DNA from 2 places in the Gloeobacter violaceus PCC 7421 genome. Region 2 is predicted to be linked to the other one. Evidence: riboswitches for the same ligand, from Rfam matches in the RefSeq annotation. Region 2 holds a riboswitch; the other holds the start of a gene.
The links. Region 2 has a riboswitch for cobalamin ahead of GLL_RS10215 (TonB-dependent receptor). Riboswitches for the same ligand answer to the same signal wherever they lie in the genome.
Positions count from the first base shown of each region.

Region 1 (10,387 bases), 2.3 Mb from region 2:
GGCGAGCAGAACTTGGGCACCGCTGTGGTTCATCACGTAGCGGACCAGATCCGCCCCGAAGCGTATATTGATCGGAACTGCAACGGCACCGATCTTGAAGCAAGCGTAGTAGCACAGCACAATCTCGGGGCAGTTCGGCATCAAAAAAGCGACGCGATCACCGGCCTGAACGTTCCACTTCAGCAACGCGGTAGCCAGGCGGTCAACAAGTTTATTTAGTTGCATGTAAGTATAGGATTCTTCGCCAAATACGAGAGCATTTTTTGACTGCAAACGAGTATCGACTTTGTCCAGAGCGTTAGACAGCACGACGGGCTCCTTGAGCTAAAATCCAAAGAAAAGAAATGCCAGAATAATATTTGCCAGCAAGAATACAACGGGAAACGCGATGCGAGAGGCGCGTGTAATCGACGCCGCCCTGGCGGGCTGGCTCTCAACTTTTAGATAATGCTGAACGGTAACTTCAATGACGGCCACAAAATAAAATAGGTAAATCATAAAAATAATTGCCCCCGTGTAGGTCATGTAGGGGGTCTTTGGAAGATTGGTTTCTACCAGAATATTGAAGGCGATGTGGGCGATAAGCGTCGAGACCACCAGCGTTACATTCGCTTCGTAAGAAGTAGACCAGAAGGCAGTCCAGGAGATAAATAAAATAAACAGCATCGGCAAAATGATGTTGGGAATGTACGAAAAATATTGACGAGAAATCCGCAACTGGTAGTCCAGTTTCGATTCAAGCCTGTCTTCCAGAGCGAAGTTTGCAGGCTTCACCACGGCGGTAAAGCTTTCGATATCCCATCCCGTCAAGAACACATCGTCGTTTTTGCCCACTTTTTCTAGGTCGACCGCAAGCACGATATTGCGGGTGTCGACCGAACGGACGATCAAGTAAATGTGTAAAGTCTGCGAATCAAAAGGATAGCGGCGAAAATCCAGCGGCGAGAGAACTCGGGCAGAGAAGCGTTCCAGATACTGTACCGTCCCGTCCGGGCTTACCGAAATATCCACCACATCGGCGTCGCGGGCATTTTCGACATTGACAAAGCGGATCTCCGGTATCCAGATCGCTTCGGGTTCGTAGGTTTTGACGCGAACGCCGCTGCGGACCGGATCAAACGCCAGGCGCCTGTCCTTCCAGCTCAAACTTAAAAAGGCATTCACCTTGAAGGTTTCTGCTTTGTCGTCGAGGCTGTAGCACTCGATCAGGTAGATGCCCGTGTTCACGGTGAGCGGCTCATCGGCAATGGGCGGGGGCGGCGAGACCATATCCTGGCCCCAAACCGGTGGGGAGAACCACAACAAACCTATCTGCACCACCGCAACTGCAGCCATCGGTTGCCATAGCATACGACTTGCAGCGATGGACTCTGAAAGTTTGGGCCGCCAGCCGGTCGGGAACATCCCGGCGGACCTCCTGGTTGAAATTCGATAGGTCAGATATACCCCAATTCGGACTTAAAGCCAGTCCGCAGGACCAGATCTTTGACATTGTTAACCTGGCCAGGGTAGGTGCCCCCAAATAAGCGAAGCGGGCTGGATAGCCCGCTTCTGCAGATAGGCTGTACAGGAGGATCAGGCCGATTCGGGTTTGGGCAGCGAACTGGGCAGAATCAGCAGCTCGGAGGTGGAGCGCTTCTCGACCATCTCGCGGGTGATCACGCACTTGCGGATGTCGGCGCGCGAGGGCACCTCGTACATCACTTCGAGCATCAGCTCCTCGACGATACCCCGCAGAGCCCGTGCCCCGGTCTTGCGCCGGAAAGCTTCCTGGGCGATGGTCTTGATCGCGTCGGGTTCGAAGACCATTTCGACGCCGTCCATGCGCAGCAGGCGCTGGTACTGCTTGAGCAAGGCGTTCTTGGGTTCGGTGAGAATCTCGATGAGGGCTTCCTCGTCGAGGGGTTCGAGCACCGCCACCATCGGAATGCGGCCGATAAATTCGGGAATCAGGCCGAATTTGACCAGATCGTCGGGTTCGAGAGCCTTGAGCGATTCGACCAAGCGTTGTTCGCGCTTCTGGGGCTCGCCCGCCTGTACAAAGCCCATCGCCCGCTTACCGATGCGCTGCTCGACGACGCGCTCCAGACCGACAAACGCTCCTCCGCAGACAAACAGGATGTTGGCCGTGTCGATCTGGATGTATTCCTGGTAGGGATGCTTGCGCCCACCCTGGGGAGGGACGTTGGCGACGGTGCCTTCGAGCATCTTGAGGAGCGCCTGCTGGACGCCTTCGCCCGACACGTCGCGGGTGATCGAAGGGTTCTCGGACTTGCGGGCAATCTTATCGATTTCGTCGATGTAGATGATGCCGCGCTGGGCGCGCTCGACCTCGCCGTCGGCCACCTGCAGCAACCGCAGCAGGATGTTCTCGACATCCTCGCCCACGTAGCCCGCCTCGGTGAGGGTAGTGGCATCGGCAATGGCGAAGGGCACATCGAGCAAATCGGCCAGGGTCTGGGCCAAGAGCGTCTTGCCGCAGCCGGTGGGGCCGATGAGCAGAATGTTGGATTTTTGAATTTCGACCTCGTCGCCACTCTCTTCGAGCTTCGAGCTGAGGCGCTTGTAGTGGTTGTAGACCGCCACCGAGAGGATTTTCTTGGCCTCTTGCTGACCGATGACGTGCTGGTCGAGGTAAGACTTGATCTCCTGCGGCTTGGGGATCTTCTTGAGGGAAGTGTCCCGGCGACTGGAGCGCGAGGCTTTGACCTTGGTCGGTTGGGGCTGGGGCTGGGTCGCCCCTTCAAACAGTTCCTCGTCGAGGATCTCGTTGCACAGTTCGACGCACTCGTCGCAAATGTATACCCCCGGCCCGGCGATGAGCTTTCGAACCTGCTCCTGGGACTTGCCGCAGAAGGAGCATTTGAGATGGGAGTCGTACTTGGGCATGGGGCAGCCTGGGTGTTGAGGAAACGAGGTTTCAGGAGTTGGGTTGCGCCTCGGGCTCGGTGGCCCCGGCGGCAACTTCGGGGGGAGCGTCTTCGCCCGAGCCCGGCTCAATCGCCTCACCCGGCAAAGTCAACTCTATTGTAGAGTGCTCCGCGAGCCACTCCAAAATCTTCTCCGTAAGCATTTCTTCGCGCGCAAATTCGGCCAGGGCCTGCTCGGAGACTTCCTCCTCCAGTTCGCTGCGCAACTCGACGATGCGCGCAGCCACCTGCTCCTCTTCGACCACGATATTTTCGGCGCGGGCCACTTGCGCCAGGGCCAGGGTGCGCTTGAGGCGATTTTCGGCGTCAACTCTGAGCGTTTCGCGTACCCGGGGCATGTTCTCCTCGGTGAAGATGCGGCTGGGGTCGATGCCCTGCTGTTGGAGGTTGCGAAAGCTCTGCTCGGCTAGAAACTGCACTTCGCGGTTGACCAGCGTCTCAGGTAAGTCGACGGTCGTCTCGGCCACCAGCGCCTTGATGATGGCGGCGTCGCGGTTGGCGCGGGTCTTCTCCGCCGCCTGCTCCTGCTGCTGCTGCTCCAGAAATGCGCGCAGTGCTTCGAGAGTCTCAAATTCGCTGATGTCACCGGCAAAATCGTCGTCGAGGACGGGCAGCTCTTTGATCTTGAGATCTTTGAGACTGACGGCGAATTTGGCATCGACCCCCGCCAGTTCCTGCTGCGGGTAATCGTCGGGAAAGCGCAATGCAAGCTCGGTGCTCTCACCAATCTGCATACCGATGATTCCCTCGGTGAAGCCGGCGATGAGCCGACCCGGCAGCAGTTCGACTTCGAAATCGGTGGCTTTACCCCCGACGATCTCGTTGCCGTCCGCCGCCTTGGTGCCCGCAAAGTCGATCACAGCGGTGTCGCCGACCTCGGCCGCCCGACCCTCGACGGGGACGAGCACGGCGCGTTGCTCGCGGTACTGCTCGAGCTGATCATCTACCTGCTTGGCCTCGTAGGGCACTTCGCTGTAGCGCACCGTCAGGCCGGTGTAGGTGCCCAGCTGGACCTCCGGTTGCACATCGACGGCGGCTTTGAAGCTGAGCGGTTCTCCCGGCTGGTAGCGGCCGAGCAACTCCTCGAACGAATCGCGCAGTTGCAGGTTGCCCAACGAAGCAATCGACTCCTGTTCAATCGCCTCTTTGAGGGAGCTGTCGATCAGATTTTCGAGCGCCTGCGCCCTGAGGCGCTCCTTGCCGTAGAACTGCAGCACCAGCTGGCGCGGGGCTTTGCCGGGGCGAAAACCGGGGATGCGGGCGGTGCGCATGGTGTCGCGCACCAGTTTCTCGTAAGCTTGCTTGGATTTTTCGCCTTCGACCTCGACATTGAGGCCCATCTGGGAGCGCGGGAGCTTCTCTTGCGTGACTTTCATCGAAATGGCAGGTAACAAAAGCGGACGATGATCTTAGCCGGATTCATGGGCGACCAGCCAGAGGCTAATTGTACACGCTCCCCGGCGCAAAGGCCGGAGTCTTCATTTTTCCTGGCGGCGGCAGCCCGAAGGTTGGGTCCGCGAGCGTTTAAAATCAAGGTTGCAAACGGCACTATATGGCAGAGCGATGGCAGAAAACGAGCGCACCACCGAGAACTTCCAACCGCAGGATCCTTCCTATGCAGAGGCCGCAACCACCGAGGCGTCCGCTGCGGAAGCGACGGGATTCATCGCCCGCATCGACCAGCTCGCCGCCGAGAACTCCGACCTGCAAAAAAAACTCGCCGACTACGAGCAAAAGTACACGCGGCTGATGGCCGACTTCGACAATTTCCGCAAGCGCACCCAGCGCGAAAAAGACGAACTGGCCTATTTTGTTTCCGCCAAGCTCCTCAAGGACATCCTGCCGGTCTTCGACAACTTCGATCGCGCCCGCGCCTTCGCCCAGCCCGACAACGAGCGCGAAGAGAAGCTGCACAACAGCTACCAGCAGGTTTACCGGCAGTTTCTCTCGGTACTCGAAAAGATGGGGGTGACGGCCATGGAGGCGATCGGTCAGCCGTTCGACCCGGCCCAGCACGAGGCCATCCTGCGCGAAGAATCGGCCGGGGTGAGTCAGGAGACGGTCGTGGCGGAGTTGCAAAAGGGCTATTTGCTCGCCGACAAGGTGCTGCGCCCGGCCATGGTCAAAGTGGCGATCCCCGAAGCGGGTTCCTAGCTGCGGGCAGTTAAGAATTTCGGTGGCCTTCCCGCGCCTTGCAGCGCAGGGTGATAACCTGTTGAGGTCCAAAAGCGGGAAAGTCCGGTGCGATCCCGGTACTGTGCCGCAGCTGTAATGGGCTTCCCAAGTCAGAATGCCGCCTTTGGACGTTGCCTCCGGTTATTCGCCTGCGTTGCACAGGAATGGGGTTATTCATGCACGACACGGTCCATCCTTTGTTGCTCATCGGCCACGGCACCCGCGATGCCGATGGGCGCGAGACGTTTCTGGAATTTGCCGCCGCTTACCAGCACTTCGACCCGGCCCGGCCGGTGGTGCCCTGTTTTTTGGAGTTGACCGCTCCGTCGATCCAAGCAGGGGTCGATCGCTGCATCGAGCTGGGTTACCGCGATTTGACCGCGGTGCCGCTGCTGTTATTTGCCGCCCGCCACAATAAGTTCGACGTCACCAACGAACTGGACCGCGCCCGCGAGCGCCATCCGGATCTGGTGGTGCACTACGGCGGCCATCTGGGCATCACCGCGGGCCTCATCGAACTGTGGCAGGAACGGCTCGCCCGTCTCGACGAACACAGCGACATCCCGCGCTCCGAGACGCTGCTGTTGTTTGTCGGGCGCGGTTCGTCGGACCCCGACGCCAACGGCGACGCCTGCAAGATGGCCCGCCTGCTCTGGGAAGGGAGTGGCTATCTCGGGGTCGAAGTCTGCTTTATCGGCATCACCCATCCCCGCCTGGAGCAGGGATTCGAGCGCGCCTGGACCTGGGGGGCAAAGCGCGTCGTCGTACTGCCGTACTTTTTATTTACCGGTCTACTCGTCAAGCGCATCCAGGAGACGGCCGCCCTCCAGCAAACGTTGCATCCGCAAGTCGCAGTGCAGGCTCTCGATGAAATCGGCCTCGACCCGGTGCTTTTTGAATTGCTGCGCAGACGCGAGCAGGAGGCGCGCGAGCAACGGGTGGCGATGAACTGCGAGATGTGCAAATTCCGCCGCGCCGTAAGCGCCGTTCACGGCTCCGGTCACGCCCGTAATCACGGGCATAGTCATTCCCATGGGCACGACCACAACCATGACCATCCGCCCGCGGATCCCTACGCCGATCTGAGTGCTTACCACGGACTTGCCTGGCAAGCACCTTAGTGTGTCGAGCACTGGGCTTGCACTTGTCTGGCGGATCAGAAGAGAGAGCCCAATAGAGTCGGTGCGATAGGGTAAATCGGATCTGTCAAATATTTTGTGTAAGTGAATTTGTCATACCTTTAGCCTTCCCTCGAACTCAATCGTCAGCCGGTTTAGTGCAGGACGCCAATCCCGGATCGGCATCGTCCATTTCTTCATCTGGTTCTGGATCGCCAGATACACCATCTTCATTACCGACTCGTCATTCGGCATGATGTGGTGGTTGCGACTCACCTTCCGAATCGTCATGTTCAGTGATTCTATCGCATTCGTCGTGTAAATCACCTTTCGAATGTCCTCACCAAACCGGAATATCGGGATCACCCGCACCCAGGGTCGTTGGGGCAACGACCCCCAGTTCTCTCGCCACATCCGACTGACGCTTGAATACTGCTTGTCCCACTTCTCACTCAAAAGTTCCAGGGGCGTTGGGACAACGCCCCCCAGATGCAACTCCGCCTCTTCTTCCGTCGCGGCACTGTAGATAGACCGTAGGTCTGCACACAATGATTTGCGGTCTTTCCACGACACATATTTGCACGAATTGCGCACCATGTGTACCATGCACAACTGCACCAAGCAACCGTGATAAACCGATTCAATTGCCTCCGGTAAACCGGTCAGTCCATCCACACAGGCAATCAAAATATCCTTCAGGCCCCGGTTGTTCAGTTCCGTCAGGATCCCCAACCAAAACTTTGCCCCTTCATGGGCCGAAAGCCAGAGCCCTAAAAGCTCCTTGCGTCCCTCCAGGTCTACGCCCAGAGCCAGGTAGACGGCTTTATTCACCACCCGACCGTTGTCGCGTACCTTCACCTGCAGGCAGTCAAAATAAGCAATCGGGTAGACGGTTTCGAGTGGACGATTCTGCCATTGCCGCACCTCGTCCATCACCGCATCGGTCACGTTCGAGATCAGCGTTGGGGATACTTCGACCCCGTACATCTCCTGCAGTTGGGCTTGAATATCACGGGTCGTCATTCCGCGCGCATACAGCGCCAGAATCTTCTCATCGAGTCCCGCCAGGCGTGTCTGACCACCCGTTGATCCAACGGGTGTGACCTTTGCGCACAACGACCGGCTCGAACTCGGCGTTGCGGTCGCGGGGGATGTGGAGTTCGACTGGACCGCATTCGGCCTGGAGGGTCTTCTGACTTTTGCCGTTTCTGGAGTTGCCGGTACCTTTGCCGGCGGCTTCGTGCTTCTTGTAACCGAGGTGAGTTTCCATCTCGGCTTCGAGAGCGCGTTCAATGACGGCCTTGGTCAGTTGCTTGAGGAGGCCGCCCTCACCGAGGATAGTTTGCGGGTCGGTGCCGTCGTAATCTTTGAGTAGTTCGTCAAGAATCTCTTTGCGGATGGTCATCAGCTCCTCCTGCCTGAGAGAGTATTGTACTTTCTTTGCTGCGACCACTTACACAATTTAGTTTACAGACCCACTGCAGGCTCTGGGAATCGATCCAGACACCCTCTGAACAAGCCACGGACCGCCCGCTATGCCCACTCTAGAAGCCTTTTTTGCCGTGTCGATCACTTCTGCCGACGCTTCGAGCCGCTCTTTGACCAACAATTGCTCGACGATGGCCTGCGACACCGGCGACGACCATACCGGCTCTGCCCCAGCGAAATCCTGACAATTCTAATGGCCTTCTACCAATCCGCCTACCGCCATTTCAAGGCCTTCTACACCGAGAGGGTCTGCGTTTACTGGCGAGACGCTTTTGCTGGACTGGTCAGCTACGCGCGCTTCGCCCTTATGGATGCCCGCCACCCTCCTGCCGCTCAGTGCCTACCTGCGCCACTGTTTTGGCCGGTGCACCGGCATCAGTTTTATCGATTCGACCCCGTTTGCCGTCTGCCATGGGCGCCGCGTCCACGCCCACAAAGTCTTTGCCGGTCTGGCCGCTTGGGGCAAAAGCACTTTCCCTGCTGCTTCGCTCTGCAGCAATTGGATGCTCAGGGCCGTCACCCTTCCTCCGACTTTGACAGATCAGGGTTAGAGCAGGTTTCAGGTGTCAGGGTAAAAAGTGCTGCCCAGCAAGGTTCTCAGCCGCACGGCTGTTTTGATGCGACTCAAAAGCGCTCTAAACGGGAGGCAGTGCACTCGTGCTGGTCTGGGCTGCCGCCCAACCGAGGTAGCTTTCAGCAACGCGCACCGCTTCGAGGGCGACAATCTCAGGCACATCGTAGGGGTGCAACTCGCCTAGAGCCACTTCCAGCACCGCGTAAAATTTAGCGGGCACTTTGAGCAGGAGCAACTGTTCGGTCTCAGTCGAAAGCTTGTCCTGCCAGATGAACACCGAGACCATCGGCGGCAGCAGTTGGGCGCAGGCAACAAGACGGCGTTCGACCAGGGTACGGGCAATGGCAATCCCGCTTGCGTGGTCCGGAACGGTGGTGAGCACCACCAGCAGCGCGCCTTCCACTAGCCCCCCATAATGCTGAAGCCGCAGTCGACGTAGATGGTCTGGCCGGTGATGGCGGAGGCCAGATCGCTTGCCAGAAACAGCACCGTATTGGCCACTTCTTCCTGGCGGACCGCCCGCTTGATGGCGGACATCTCTTCGGTTTTGTGGATGGCCTCGTGGATGTTGCCGACACCCGAGGCGGCGAGGGTGCGGATAGGGCCGGCGGATACGGCGTTGACCCGCAGGTTTTTGGCCCCCAGTTCGGCGGCCAGGTAGCGGGTGTTCGCCTCCAGGGCGGCCTTGGCCGGCCCCATCACGCCGTAGCCGCTCATCGCCCGCACCGACCCGATGTACGTCAGCGTCAAAATGCTGCCCCCTTCCGGCATCAGCGGCGCGGCTTGACTCGCCAGGGCGATGAGCGAAAAGGCGCTCACCTCCATCGCCAGGCCGTAGCCGTCGCGGGTAACGCCGGTAAACGGTCCCTGCAAGTCTTCTTTGTTGCCAAAAGCCAGGCAGTGCACCAGAATGTCGAGCTGTCCCCACTTCTGGGCAATCGTCTCGAACAGCGCGGCAATCTGCTCGTCGCTGCGCACATCGCAGGGGGCAAAGATCTCGGGGGCGAGCGGAGCGCTCAATTCGCGCACCTTGGCCTCGAAGCGGCCTTTTTCGTCGGGCAGGTAGGTGACCGCGAGCGCTGCCCCGGCGGCGTGAAAAGCCTGGGCGATCGCCCAGGCGATCGAGCGGTTGTTGGCGATACCGGTGATGAGCGCCTTTTTGCCGGCGAGGGTGATCACGTCCGTTCTCCTGTGGTGTCGCGCCGAAGATGGTGTTCCGGGAAGTAGCGCCGGGGGAACTGATCGCCCAGGTCGACTTCGAGAATCGGCCATTTGAGCCCTTCGGTCGGCTCAAGACGGGCGGTGACTACCCCGCGCCGGTCCTTGAGGGCGGTGCCGTGCAGGCGCGGATTGACGTAGGCGACGCGCACCCGTTCTCCCACCTGCAAGGCCACGACACCCCTTCCCCGATAAACCCGATCGGCATCTTAACACCGATGCCCACCGCTCCCGGTGCGGCCTATCTACCATTGACACTGCCGCCGCCCGTTTCTGATAATGGGAAGGCTTAAAAATTTGCGGTCGTGGCGGAACGGTATACGCGCTAGCTTGAGGTGCTAGTGGAAGCAATTCCTTGAGAGTTCAAATCTCTCCGACCGCATAGGTTCACCCATTGGTGCCTCAGACCATGCCGGATCTGCCGCCCCTGACGGAAGCGACCTTCTGGGACATTCTCGAAGAGCGGCTGCCCGACGCGGCGCTCAACGCCCTGCTGTGGCAATGCCTGGGTTACCGGCAAGACGCCTCGGGAGCCTGGGACAATTCCGGGGTGGAGCCATCCTGGCGCAACGACTACCCGGAGCCGCCCGATTTTATCGACAGCCGCCCGGCTACCGTCAAGCTCACCCGCTCGATCCCGGCGGCCGACAAGCAATTGCTTAAAGAACAACTGGGTTTTGGCGGCTATCAAGTCTCAGAACTCAACCCCCGGCGCACCCGCCGGGCCACCGCCGTCAACTGGCTACTTAGCCACTTGCGGCGAGGTAGAAGAGAATCGACGAGGTGATTGTTGGCTTACTTGTCGGATACAGATCAATCCGTTGAAATAAAGCCTACAATTTGCGAAAATCCTCCAATATTATTCATCACAAGAGTCAAATCGG
Region 1 covers NC_005125.1:4,384,593-4,394,979, reverse strand. Annotated here, with positions in the region: gene GLL_RS21605 (class I adenylate-forming enzyme family protein) at 1-309, opposite strand, end outside; gene GLL_RS21600 (proton-gated ion channel) at 325-1,404, opposite strand; gene clpX (ATP-dependent protease ATP-binding subunit ClpX) at 1,576-2,889, opposite strand; gene tig (trigger factor) at 2,921-4,306, opposite strand; gene grpE (nucleotide exchange factor GrpE) at 4,494-5,084, shown strand; cobalamin riboswitch at 5,115-5,247, shown strand; gene GLL_RS21580 (sirohydrochlorin chelatase) at 5,282-6,226, shown strand; partial or broken gene GLL_RS21575 (IS256 family transposase) at 6,338-7,628, opposite strand; gene GLL_RS23355 (hypothetical protein) at 7,759-7,896, shown strand; gene GLL_RS23350 (transposase) at 8,023-8,262, shown strand; gene cutA (divalent-cation tolerance protein CutA) at 8,347-8,688, opposite strand; gene fabI (enoyl-ACP reductase FabI) at 8,688-9,464, opposite strand; gene GLL_RS21555 (hypothetical protein) at 9,461-9,679, opposite strand; tRNA gene GLL_RS21550 (tRNA-Leu) at 9,803-9,885, shown strand; gene GLL_RS21545 (DUF1823 family protein) at 9,913-10,290, shown strand.
Region 1: another riboswitch for cobalamin. It lies ahead of GLL_RS21580 (sirohydrochlorin chelatase); the one in region 2 lies ahead of GLL_RS10215 (TonB-dependent receptor).

Region 2 (10,387 bases):
TTATCGAACACAAGCGCTCGGGGTGGCGGCATTGATGCTGGCAACAAGTGGGCTAGCCCTCGCCGCCGAGATGCCAATCACCGTGCTGCGCTCGCGCAGTGTGAGCACCACGAGCAAATCACGGCAACTGGTCTACGCGAGCGTACCCGCCAAGGCCACCGACGCGCAGATCGTCGATGCAGTCAAACAATACGCCCTCAAGGAGCGCAAGGCGGCGGGTATCGACGAAGTGACGGTGTTCGTAGACCTGGATCTGGCCAAAAACTGCGAAAAGATCACGACGCCCTACTTCACCATCAACGACGCAGGCAAGGTCGAGCAAGGTTACACCGACCGGGCCGCCTACACCCGGGTTATCGAAAAACTGCGCTCCCAGGGCAGTTGCAAGGCGCTGTACTAGCGGCCGGAACTGGAACAATCGTCAAACTGAATGGGTCGAATAAGTTCTCCCCCTGTTCGGTTCAATGAAAAACGATGCTCCAGGCCGGCCTTTCCGGCGCTCGACCCTGCTGCGGTGGGGATTGGCTTTGGCTCTATTCGGTTCGGGTGTGCTGCGGGCCGGTGCCCAGGAGAAGTCGGCCGTGAAGATGCTCAGCGACGCGCAGACCCGTTTTGGTTTGCAGCTTTTTGCGGCCCTGCACAACAAAGCCGCCGACCAGAACGTCGTGATTTCTCCCTTGAGCATCGCCCTGGCGCTCACCATGGCCTACAACGGCGCAGGCGGCTCCACCCGCACCGCCATGGCGCAAACCCTTGCCCTTGATGGACTGGACGAAGACGCCATCAACCAGGGTTCGGCGGACCTTGCCACTGCCCTGCAAAAAACGCCCAAAACCTCCAGAGTCCTGATCGCCAACTCGCTTTGGTCCCAAAAAGGCATTACCCTGCAACCGGCCTTTATCCGTACCGCCGAGCAGTACTTTCAGGCACAGGTGGAAGCACTGAATTTTGCCGAGCCGCGCTCCGCCGAGCGCATCAACCGCTGGGTGGCCGAAAAAACCGAGAACAAAATCGATCAGATCGTCTCTCCAGGAGCGTTGCGCGACGCGCTGGTGGTGCTGATGAACGCGGTCTACTTCAAGGCGGACTGGCAGGAGGCGTTCGAAAAATCCGCCACCCGCGAGCGACCGTTCAAGCTCGGGAGCGGCTGGCAGAAGAACCATCCGCTGATGGCGAAGCAGGGCCGCTTCGATTACTACGAAACCGACGAATTCCAGGCGGTGCGGCTGCCCTACAAAGACGATTTTCTGGGAATGTACGTCTTTTTGCCCAAGGCGGACCCGGCGGCTTTTTACCGGCAATTGACCGCCGAGAACTGGCAGCAATGGCTGGGTCCGCGTACCTTTGCCCGTCGGCCCGGAGAACTGGTCCTGCCCCGCTTTCAGGTGCGCTATGAAGCGCAACTCAAACAAACTCTGAGCGCCCTGGGCATGGGTATTGCTTTTACCGGCCGGGCCGACTTCACGCGAATGGTTCGCGAGCCGGCTTTGATTTCCGAGGTGATCCACAAGACCTTCGTCGATGTTAACGAGGAAGGCACCGAGGCGGCGGCGGCCACCGGCGTGATCGTGGCGCGCACCTCCGCCGTCGCCACACCACCTTTTCGGATGGTGGTTGATCGCCCGTTTTTCTTTGCCATCCAGGACAACCGCACCGGAACGCTGCTATTTGCAGGAGCAATTGCCGACCCGATGGGTTGATGCGATAAGTTGCATTGGCCTTGAAAAATCAGCGTTCAGGCTTTGGCCCTGACCTCACGTTTACGACTTTTCAATTCTAAAGAACAATATAGGACTCCCACGCACAATTTTTTCTGCCATCTTCCTCATTCCGAGTCTTTGCGCTACTTTTTGCGACCCAAGGTTTCGCTGATCGCAGCTTGCTACAACATACTCATAACCAAGTTCATCAAAACAATATTCCAAGATTTTGGCTGCGGCTTCAGTAGCGTAGCCTTTTTTGAGCGCCTTAGGCAGCAGGGCATAGATTAATTGAGGCTGTTCTTCGTCAAAGAAATACCACAAACCAATAAATCCAATGGCTTCACTCTCACTATTTAACTTGATAAACCAAAGGCCAAATCTTTCTTCTTCAAAGTGCTTTTTACTCTGTTTGAGCATCTCCTCAACCTGTTGCAAAGAAAAGATTTCTTCGTCACACAAATATCTCCTCACATGTGAATCAGTGAAAATCCTATGGAGTGTGCTAAGTTCACTCTCCAAAATCGGTTTCAAAACCAACCTCTGCGTTTCAAATATCATTATGTAAGCTTCACTAACTGTTCAGTGGCCTTTTTCCAGATAGCCTTACTTTAATCATAATTGCTTCACCAACACCCTTCAAGCAACGTCTTTCAGATGACCTCACAGCAACTTAATCCTTGATCCCAACAAATGGCTTTGCTCTAGCGTTGCCACCGAGATGTGCATCAGCCCAACGGGTTTGTTGAACGTCGACGAACAACCTTTGAACGAATCGCAGAGTCTCTGTTTTCCGCTCCAACAGAATTGTTCTACGGCGCTCACTACGCAAGTTCATTAAACTCTGAATGATACTTTATTATTCCAACACAGCCCTCCAATGCACCACTTTCCAACTCCAACACCATAAATGTCTCATCCGGCACTGCGTACTCACACCCCAATCCCTTCTCCTTAGCTGGAGTAAACTCGAATCGCAGATAGTATGCTGGAGAACCCAGCACAACAACAGCTTTGAAACCGAACCGAGCGCACTCTGCTAAACCATGCTGAATCAGCAATGACCCGATTCCTTTTCGCTGATAGTCAGGAAGCACTGCCACTGGCGCCAATCCAAGAACAAGTAAATTAGCAGCACATTCTCCTGCGATCGCAACTGGACTAAAGAAAATGTGTCCAACAATTTGCTCGGATTCAACAGCAACGAAGGAAAATGTAGACGCAACGCCTCGCAACTGATCGACTAAGTTTGCCTCACTCTCTCGCCCAAATGCCGCAACATTGAGTCTGCGAACAGCTTCTACATCTTCTGGCTTTTCGGCTCGAACTTCCATGATTAGTGATTGTGGCAACACACCAAAGATGCTCCTAATCAAGATAACGTAATCCTGAACACTCAACCATTGCTTTTCAAAACACTTTCACAACCTACAACCGAAGCCGTAGAACATTGTCTCTCCGCTGGAGCGGGGATTTAGGGCTCATTCTCGTGCAATGGATACACGACGATTGTCTCTCCATCCTCGATCTCGCCGTTTGGTTTGAAGCCGAGCGAAAGGTAGAACAGCTCCGGGCCAACTGGCCCTGGCACGTAAGACGTATAGAACGAGTTGACGTCTTTGACGTCACTTGCCGCCGGCCACCTGCACCCGATCTCCGGCTTGCAGCTTTGCTGCAGCCGTCCAGCCTTTGTCCCGGAGGAAGAATTCTTAAACAACAGCGCAATAAGACGTACAATTGTCGATTGTCGGCCGGGGTCGCGACCTGGTGTATGCTTACAGCACAATCGAATGGCTTTGGGAGCCCGGGGGATCAGCCCGGGCTGAAAGGGGAAAGTCCGGTGCGAGTCCGGCGCTGTGCCGCAGCTGTGATGGCTTGAGAGCAAGCCTCAGTCAGAATGCCCGTCCCACAAAAGCCGCATTCCACTCGACCCGCGTCGCACGGGGAAGGAGTATTTTTGTGCGTGGCATTGTCTTGGTGCCCCTGGCAGTCTGGCTATTGACATGGCCGGCCGGGGCGGAACGTGTGCAGGATTTTCGTCCCCAGGCCGCCCCGGGGGCAAAGGATCTGTTGGCCCAGGAGGTACCGGGGGCGCCCAGGCCACTCGAAGGCTTCGCCGATACCCGGCTCAACCAACCGCTTTATGCCCCGTTTCGCCGCGAAGGGACGCTCAAAGAAGCGAGCCGTCCCGCCTACGTGATCACCCGCCGGCAGATCGAAGCGCAGGGGGCACGCACGGTGCAGGAGGCGCTCCGTTACCTGCCCGGAATTCTTAGCGACGGCACCGCCGGCACGCAACTGGGAACCCTCAGCTCCCAGTTCATCCGCGGCTCCAACAGTTCCCAGGTGCTCGTGCTGCTCGACGGCAGACCGCTCAACGACCTGGGCTTCTTCGGCGGCTACGACCTGTCGGAATTGACCACCGATACGGTGGAGCGTGTCGAGGTGGTGCCCGGCGGCGGTTCGACCCTCTACGGCTCCGACGCGGTGGGAGGAGTGATCAACATCGTCAGCCGCGCCCCATCCGAGCGGCCGAGCACGACCCTCAAAGCCTCTGCGGGCAGCTTCGCTCTCAACGAGCAAAGCCTGCAGACCAGCGGTCGCAGCGGGGCGGTCGGTTGGCGCGTCGACTACAACCGCCTGCAGGCGAACAACAACTTTCCCTTCGAGATCGCCTCGGTGGGTTATGCCGGGACGCGCGAGAACGCCGACGTTACTTATAACAACTTCAGCGCCCGGCTGGAAGCGGATCTAAGCGAACGGACGGCACTCAGTGCAAGCGTCCTTTCGCAAAACAAAGACCTGGGGGTGCCGGGCGGGGTGCCTATCCCGATACCGGGCAGTGTCGGCCAGTTCAACACCCTCACCACCGACACCCGCCAGTTCACCAACAACTGGCTTGCGGATCTGGGTCTGCGTGCCAAGCTCGGGCTGGGCGAAGATTCGCTGCTCACCGCGAGACTCTTTGCCGATTTTCTCAACTACCGCTACGACGCACCGCTAAGCCAGGGTTCGCGCGACGAGATCCGCCGCCGCTCCTGGGGGGCGCAAGTGCAGCACACCTGGCGGGTGAGCCCCGAGCACCACCTCACCTACGGTCTGGATTACCGCACCGTCTCGGCCTTCAACTCGACGTACCTCTATCCGCTGGCTGCCACCAACATCAACTACGACGGCCAGGTGGGCCAGGGAGCGCTCTTCGTGCGCGACGAAATCGCCCTGGGCGAAGATCTCAAGCTCAACCTCGGGCTGCGCCAGGACATCAGCGGCCTGGCCAAAGGCTCGTTCACTTCTCCCAGTGCCGGGGTGCGCTGGCAGGTGGGCGAGGACATGGCATTGCGGGCCAATTACGCCCGCAGCTTCCGCGCGCCGCTGCTGTCGGATCTCTATTTCAAGTTGCGGGGCTTTTTCACCGTCGACGGCAACCCGGACCTCAGACCCGAGCAGGGCGACAGCTACGACATCGGCATCGATCAAAAAATCGGCGAGGCCGCCCTGGTGCGCCTCACCTACTTCGCCAACACCGTGGCAGATACCATCGCCTTTACTTTTACAGGCCCCACCTCGGGTTCCTACGCCAACCTCGGCCTGGTACGCAGCACCGGCATCGAGGCGAGCATCGAGGTGCGACTGGCGCCTTCGTGGTACCTCTCAGTCAATTTCACAGGCACCGAACCGCGCATCCTCGCTGATGCCAACCCGGCCTACGTGGGCAAGGAATTGAGCTTTCGTGGGGCTGACAGCTTCAACGCCTCGCTCGCCTACGAGTCAACAGGAGGCTGGTTCGCGGGTCTGTTTGTGCACAGCGTCGGCCGGTTTTTCACCGACAACGCCAACACCGAAGCCCTGGGCGGTTACACGACCACCGACTTGAAGCTGCGCTTGCCGCTCACCGACAACTTGAACTTTAACGCCCAAGTGAACAACCTATTCAACCAGCAGTACCAGGTCTACCCGGGCTATCCGGGCGTGGGGATCAACTTTCGCACCGGCTTGAGCTGGACGATTTGAGGAGCGACGATGAGCACCGCATTTGAACGCCGCGTCCAACCGCTGGGACGCACGACCTACGAAAGCCAGCCTTCCGGCTGGACGCACGAGTACGAAGACTTCGACAGCCGCCTCGATGTGGTCGGACCGCTGCTGTACACACTCTTTCAGGAGCGCTGGCGGGAAGTCCAACTGGGCTACGTCGTCGAAGGGGGCGTCTTCGAGCTGGAAATGCCTGCATCTCCCAAGTTGTGCGTACTCTACGACGGTTACCTGACCGTCATCAGTGAGTCGTGGCATATCCATCTGTGCGTGGCACCCTGCCTCGGCGGCCCGGAGCGCAAGACCCCACCCGAGTTGAGCGAGCGGCGGCAACTGAGCCGGGCGGCCTTCTACCGCTTTGTCGATCCCGGGGGCGAACCCAAAGGCTGGGGCATCCAGTTCTGGAATGGCTGGGGCGAAAAACTGATGAGTATCTTTTTACCCAATCCTTATCTGGGTGAGGACGACGACCTGCTGCCGGAGGGTAAGGCCCGCTTCGAAAAACTCGGTCTCTACGACGAGTTGCGTGCCATCTACGTGCTTGGAACCCGTCCGATTCCGTTTGAAGATAATCCCCTGACGCGCCCCTATCTGGCGGTGTGCACCTCCAGCCGCTGCAACCCGTCGCGCCGCTGGCAGCCGGTGGCCGAGGCGCTGCGCGCGGCGCTGGCCGAGGCGGGATCGCCCGTCGCGGTGATCGAAGCGCCCTGCCTGCAGGTGTGCAAACTCGGTCCAGTCGTCTACCACTCCGGCGATGACACCTGGTACACCCGCGTCACCCCGGCGGTGGCCGGACGCATCGTCCAAGAACACCTCGGCCGGGGGCAAACGCTCGCCGAGCACCGCTATCCCTGTGTCCAACACGTTGATCACCATTCCAAGGAGCAGCTATGACTCTCACACATCCGAAACCGGCCGCGCCGAGTGCAAACTTTCCGCTCGCCAGGCTCTCCCGGCAGTGGCCGACGCTGCTGGTGGGCCTCGGGTGCGGCAGCAGCCTTTTCTATACCTGCACCGTGCCGCTGGTGGGCTTGGGCGTCACAGCCGGCCTGACGCTGCCGCGCTCTGTGGCGCTGCGGGTGATTGGGGCGGTCTGGCTGGCCAATCAACTCCTGGGCTACACACTGCACGCCTACCCGCGCACCCCGCAGTCCTTCGCCTGGGGTTTCATTTTGGGTTTGGGAGCCGTCGCCGTGACGCTGGTGGCTTCCCGGGCAGTCTCCTGGCGCGGCGGGTTGCAGCGGCTGGAGGTGCCTACCGCCGCCTGGGTGACGGTGGTGGGCTTCTGCATCTATGAAGGGCTGATCTTGCTTGCGAGCCTGGCACTCGGCGGACTGGAAAGCTTCACCCCGGCCATCGTCGGCGGTATCTTCCTCACCAATGCCCTGTGGGCTGCAGGCTTGCTGGGGCTGCACGCCCTATTCCAAAACCGTCGCCCGCCTGTGCTGCCGCCCGACTCTTGGCAACCGTGACCTGCGGGTGTTCCGGGCGTTCAAGGATGGATGCTCCCGTCGGGCATCGTGGCCCCTGCCAGCAACACCTGCGCCAGATTCGCCCCTTCCAGATTCGCCCCTTCCAGATTTGCACCCTTGCAGTTCGCACTGTCCAGGTTCGCCCCGCGCAGGTCCGCCCCGCGCAGATCGGCGCCGACCAGTACAGCTTCGATCAAGTTCGCCTTGGAGAGGTTGGCTTCGCGCAAATCGGTATCGCACAGGTTGGCGTCAAATAGTTTGGCCTCTTGGCAATCCGCTCCTCTGAGGTTTACTCCCCGCAAATTGGCACTGACAAAACGTGCCTCACGCAGGATAGCTCCTTCCAGATTCGCTTCCTGCAATTTCGCTTCATCCAAACAGGCCCCCGAAAGATCGGTCCCCGCCAGGTTGGCCCGCTGCAAATGGACCCCCGTCAGCTGGGTGCTGGATAGATCTGCTCCCGGCAGTTGCCGGCCTGTGACCGGCGGCAGGTTGACAAGCTCCCAAACCGTGCGCCATTTGGGGTCCAGCTGCGTCTTCTCGTCGATGAGCATTCCTTCGAGATCGGTGTAGTGGTCGAAGGTCGCCCCGATCAGGTTCGCGCCGCGCAGGTCCGCTCCTTTGAGGAACGCACGGATGAAATGAGCACCCGGCAACTCCACGTTGCGCAAGTCTTCTTTTTCTAGATCGGCCAAAACGAAATAGCGCTCGCCCCGGGCGTAGCGCTCCAGCAACTCCTGGGCGTTGTGCACCGTTTGTTTGTCCTGGGCGGCGGCGTCTCGGTCGTGCTGCCAAGCCAGGTACAAGTCCCGAAAGATGTCCCTGAAATAGTCGACAATAAACATCTCTCTACGCCTCCTTGGCTAGGGTTGTGGCCGTGGAGAGCCTGTAGCTCGTTCTGCTGCGCTCTGCCCCAGTGCTGAACCGCCCAAATACCCCACCGCTCCCCCTGCCAGACCGCCCAAGGCTCCTCCGACGATCGTACCTACACCGGGCAGCATCGTGGTGCCGAGGGTGGCGCCCAGACCGCCGCCTACCTGCGCCGCGGCCCAGCCGCCTGCCCACCCGCCTGTTATGCGGGCTCCTTCGACGACGGCAGGGTCCCACTCGCCGCTGTGCAGACCGGTGTGGATTGCACTGCCCATCGCCCAGGCATCGAGGAACACCCCACCCACCAGTGCCGCTCGGCCGAGCGGTTTCGCCTTCTCCAGGGTGCGGCCGAGGGTTTCTGCGAAGGTCCCAGCTTTGATTTCTGCATGATTTTTGATACCGAAAGCATTTTTAGAACCTTCTTGATTCCAGTGCCAGCCGACTTTGTACATTTTCTCGCCGGTGAGCGGGTCTCGTTTGATGCTTCCGCTGACCGAGTCCTGATCCGGAAATGGCCCAAAGTCCAACCGCAGACCTTTCCACTTGGTCGGATTGCCGGTCAAGGAATCTATCCGATTGATGTAAGCCTGGCCGGTCGGTTCTGGAAAACCGGATATGTCCCGAAACGACAGGTTGAAGTTTTTGGGTTTGCCCTGCGGCTCCTCAAACTGCTTCCAAATCGGGTAGGTCAATTCCTGCACCAAACCCAGGCCGGATAAGCCCGCTTTGCCCAAGTCAGCGAACCACTCCGTGACTGACGCTTCTTCGGTACTCGCCAACTCCCCGGTATCGGTGGAATCCACCTCGACACTCAGTTGGGCCTGCAAAACCTGCGGACTCTCATCGCCAAAACCGTCCTGCGCGTCGATAGGGACACTGTCGGCCGACCAGAAGTCCTGACCGGCCATATCGGTCTTGTCGGTGGCGGCCCACTCTGAAAATGCTTCCCAGGTAGCCGAGTCGTCACTGTCGTTTTCATCGTTGTCGAAGCCCAGTGGCGTCTCCGACACCCCACCAACCGGGAAAGCAGCGAGAGCCAACAGATCTTCACCCCCAGCGATGCTGGTTTGAGGTGATGTCCCCTCCCCGGTGTTCTCCCACGACAAAGCATTCGCTTCCCAGGCGCTTGAGACCGCTGTGGTCTCCTGGGTCAATGGCTCACCGCCGTAAGACGCCTCCGCCCAGAAATCTGCGTTGTCATCGTCGGCAGCAAAGGTTGCTCCCTCGGCAAAAGCATCGGCCACCGGGTCCTCAAAAGCCGGCTCGGCCCGGTGCGGCTCGCTCCAGGGATAAGGTTGTGGTTCCGGATGGACGCTGAGGTCGGAGTGATCCCAGCCCTGGCTGTCCCACCGCTGCGGGATGGTCGTTGTGCCGAAGGCGGTGCCGTCGCTCGCTTGGTCGGCGTTGTCTGCTTGCGGGCTGTCGATGCTCAAGCCACCAAAATTGTCCTCCCCGTGGGTGTCGCTGAGGTCGGCAGCGGCTGCCAATAGCTCGCTATCGCCCGTGCCTGGTTCCTCTGGCGGATAGGAGTTCTCAAACCCTGCCGATTCTGCGAGGCTGGCATCATCCTGTCCATTGGCATTGATGTCCACAGTTCAGGCAAGGCAAGAATTGTCGGCATAATAACAAATGCTTTGCCGGGTGGCAATCCCCCGTGGGCTGGAGGGTTGCTGGGGCTGCACACCGTATTTGTGCCTCAAAACTGGAGCGATAGCGTGCCCAGCACCGTCAGCGGCGGGTTCGGGTAAAGGCCGAGCCCTTCGGTCGTGTAGTCTCTGGCGCTGGTGAGGTTCTTGAAATTGACCACGAGCCGGTAGTTGCTGAAGGCATAGTATATGGCTGCATCGGCCCTCAGTACGGCGGGGATGGTAAACGAATTGGGCAGAGAAGCTTCTTTTTCACTGGCGTAGTAGAGCCCTAAACCCAAACCCAGACCCGCCAGGCTCGATTCGCGCGCGAAGAAGTACGTCGTCCACAATGTCGCCCGGTTGACCGGCGTGTTGAATAGCCGGTCGCCTACCGGGACGATATCGTCGCGGCTGACGTAGGCGTCGGTCAGGGCGCAGGTGGCAATCACATTCCAGCCGGGCAAGATCCGACCGGTGATGTCCAGTTCGATACCGCGGCTTTTTTGCTCACCGGTCTGCACACCGAACAGGGGATTTTCCAGGTCGGCGCGCACCACATTCTGGCGGGTGATGTCGAAGAACGCCAGGTTGGCCGAGAGTTGGCCGGGAATGAGATCTTGCTTGACGCCGAATTCGAACTGGCGGCCGGTGGTGGGCTGCAACTGGGTGTTCCCGCGAGTACGGG
Region 2 covers NC_005125.1:2,115,698-2,126,084, forward strand. Annotated here, with positions in the region: gene GLL_RS10195 (hypothetical protein) at 1-400, shown strand, start outside; gene GLL_RS10200 (serpin family protein) at 465-1,700, shown strand; gene GLL_RS10205 (GNAT family N-acetyltransferase) at 1,761-2,261, opposite strand; gene GLL_RS10210 (GNAT family N-acetyltransferase) at 2,525-3,034, opposite strand; cobalamin riboswitch at 3,482-3,624, shown strand; gene GLL_RS10215 (TonB-dependent receptor) at 3,660-5,711, shown strand; gene GLL_RS10220 ((2Fe-2S) ferredoxin domain-containing protein) at 5,721-6,626, shown strand; gene GLL_RS10225 (hypothetical protein) at 6,623-7,204, shown strand; gene GLL_RS10230 (pentapeptide repeat-containing protein) at 7,225-8,049, opposite strand; gene GLL_RS10235 (hypothetical protein) at 8,068-9,666, opposite strand; gene GLL_RS10240 (TonB-dependent siderophore receptor) at 9,771-10,387, opposite strand, start outside.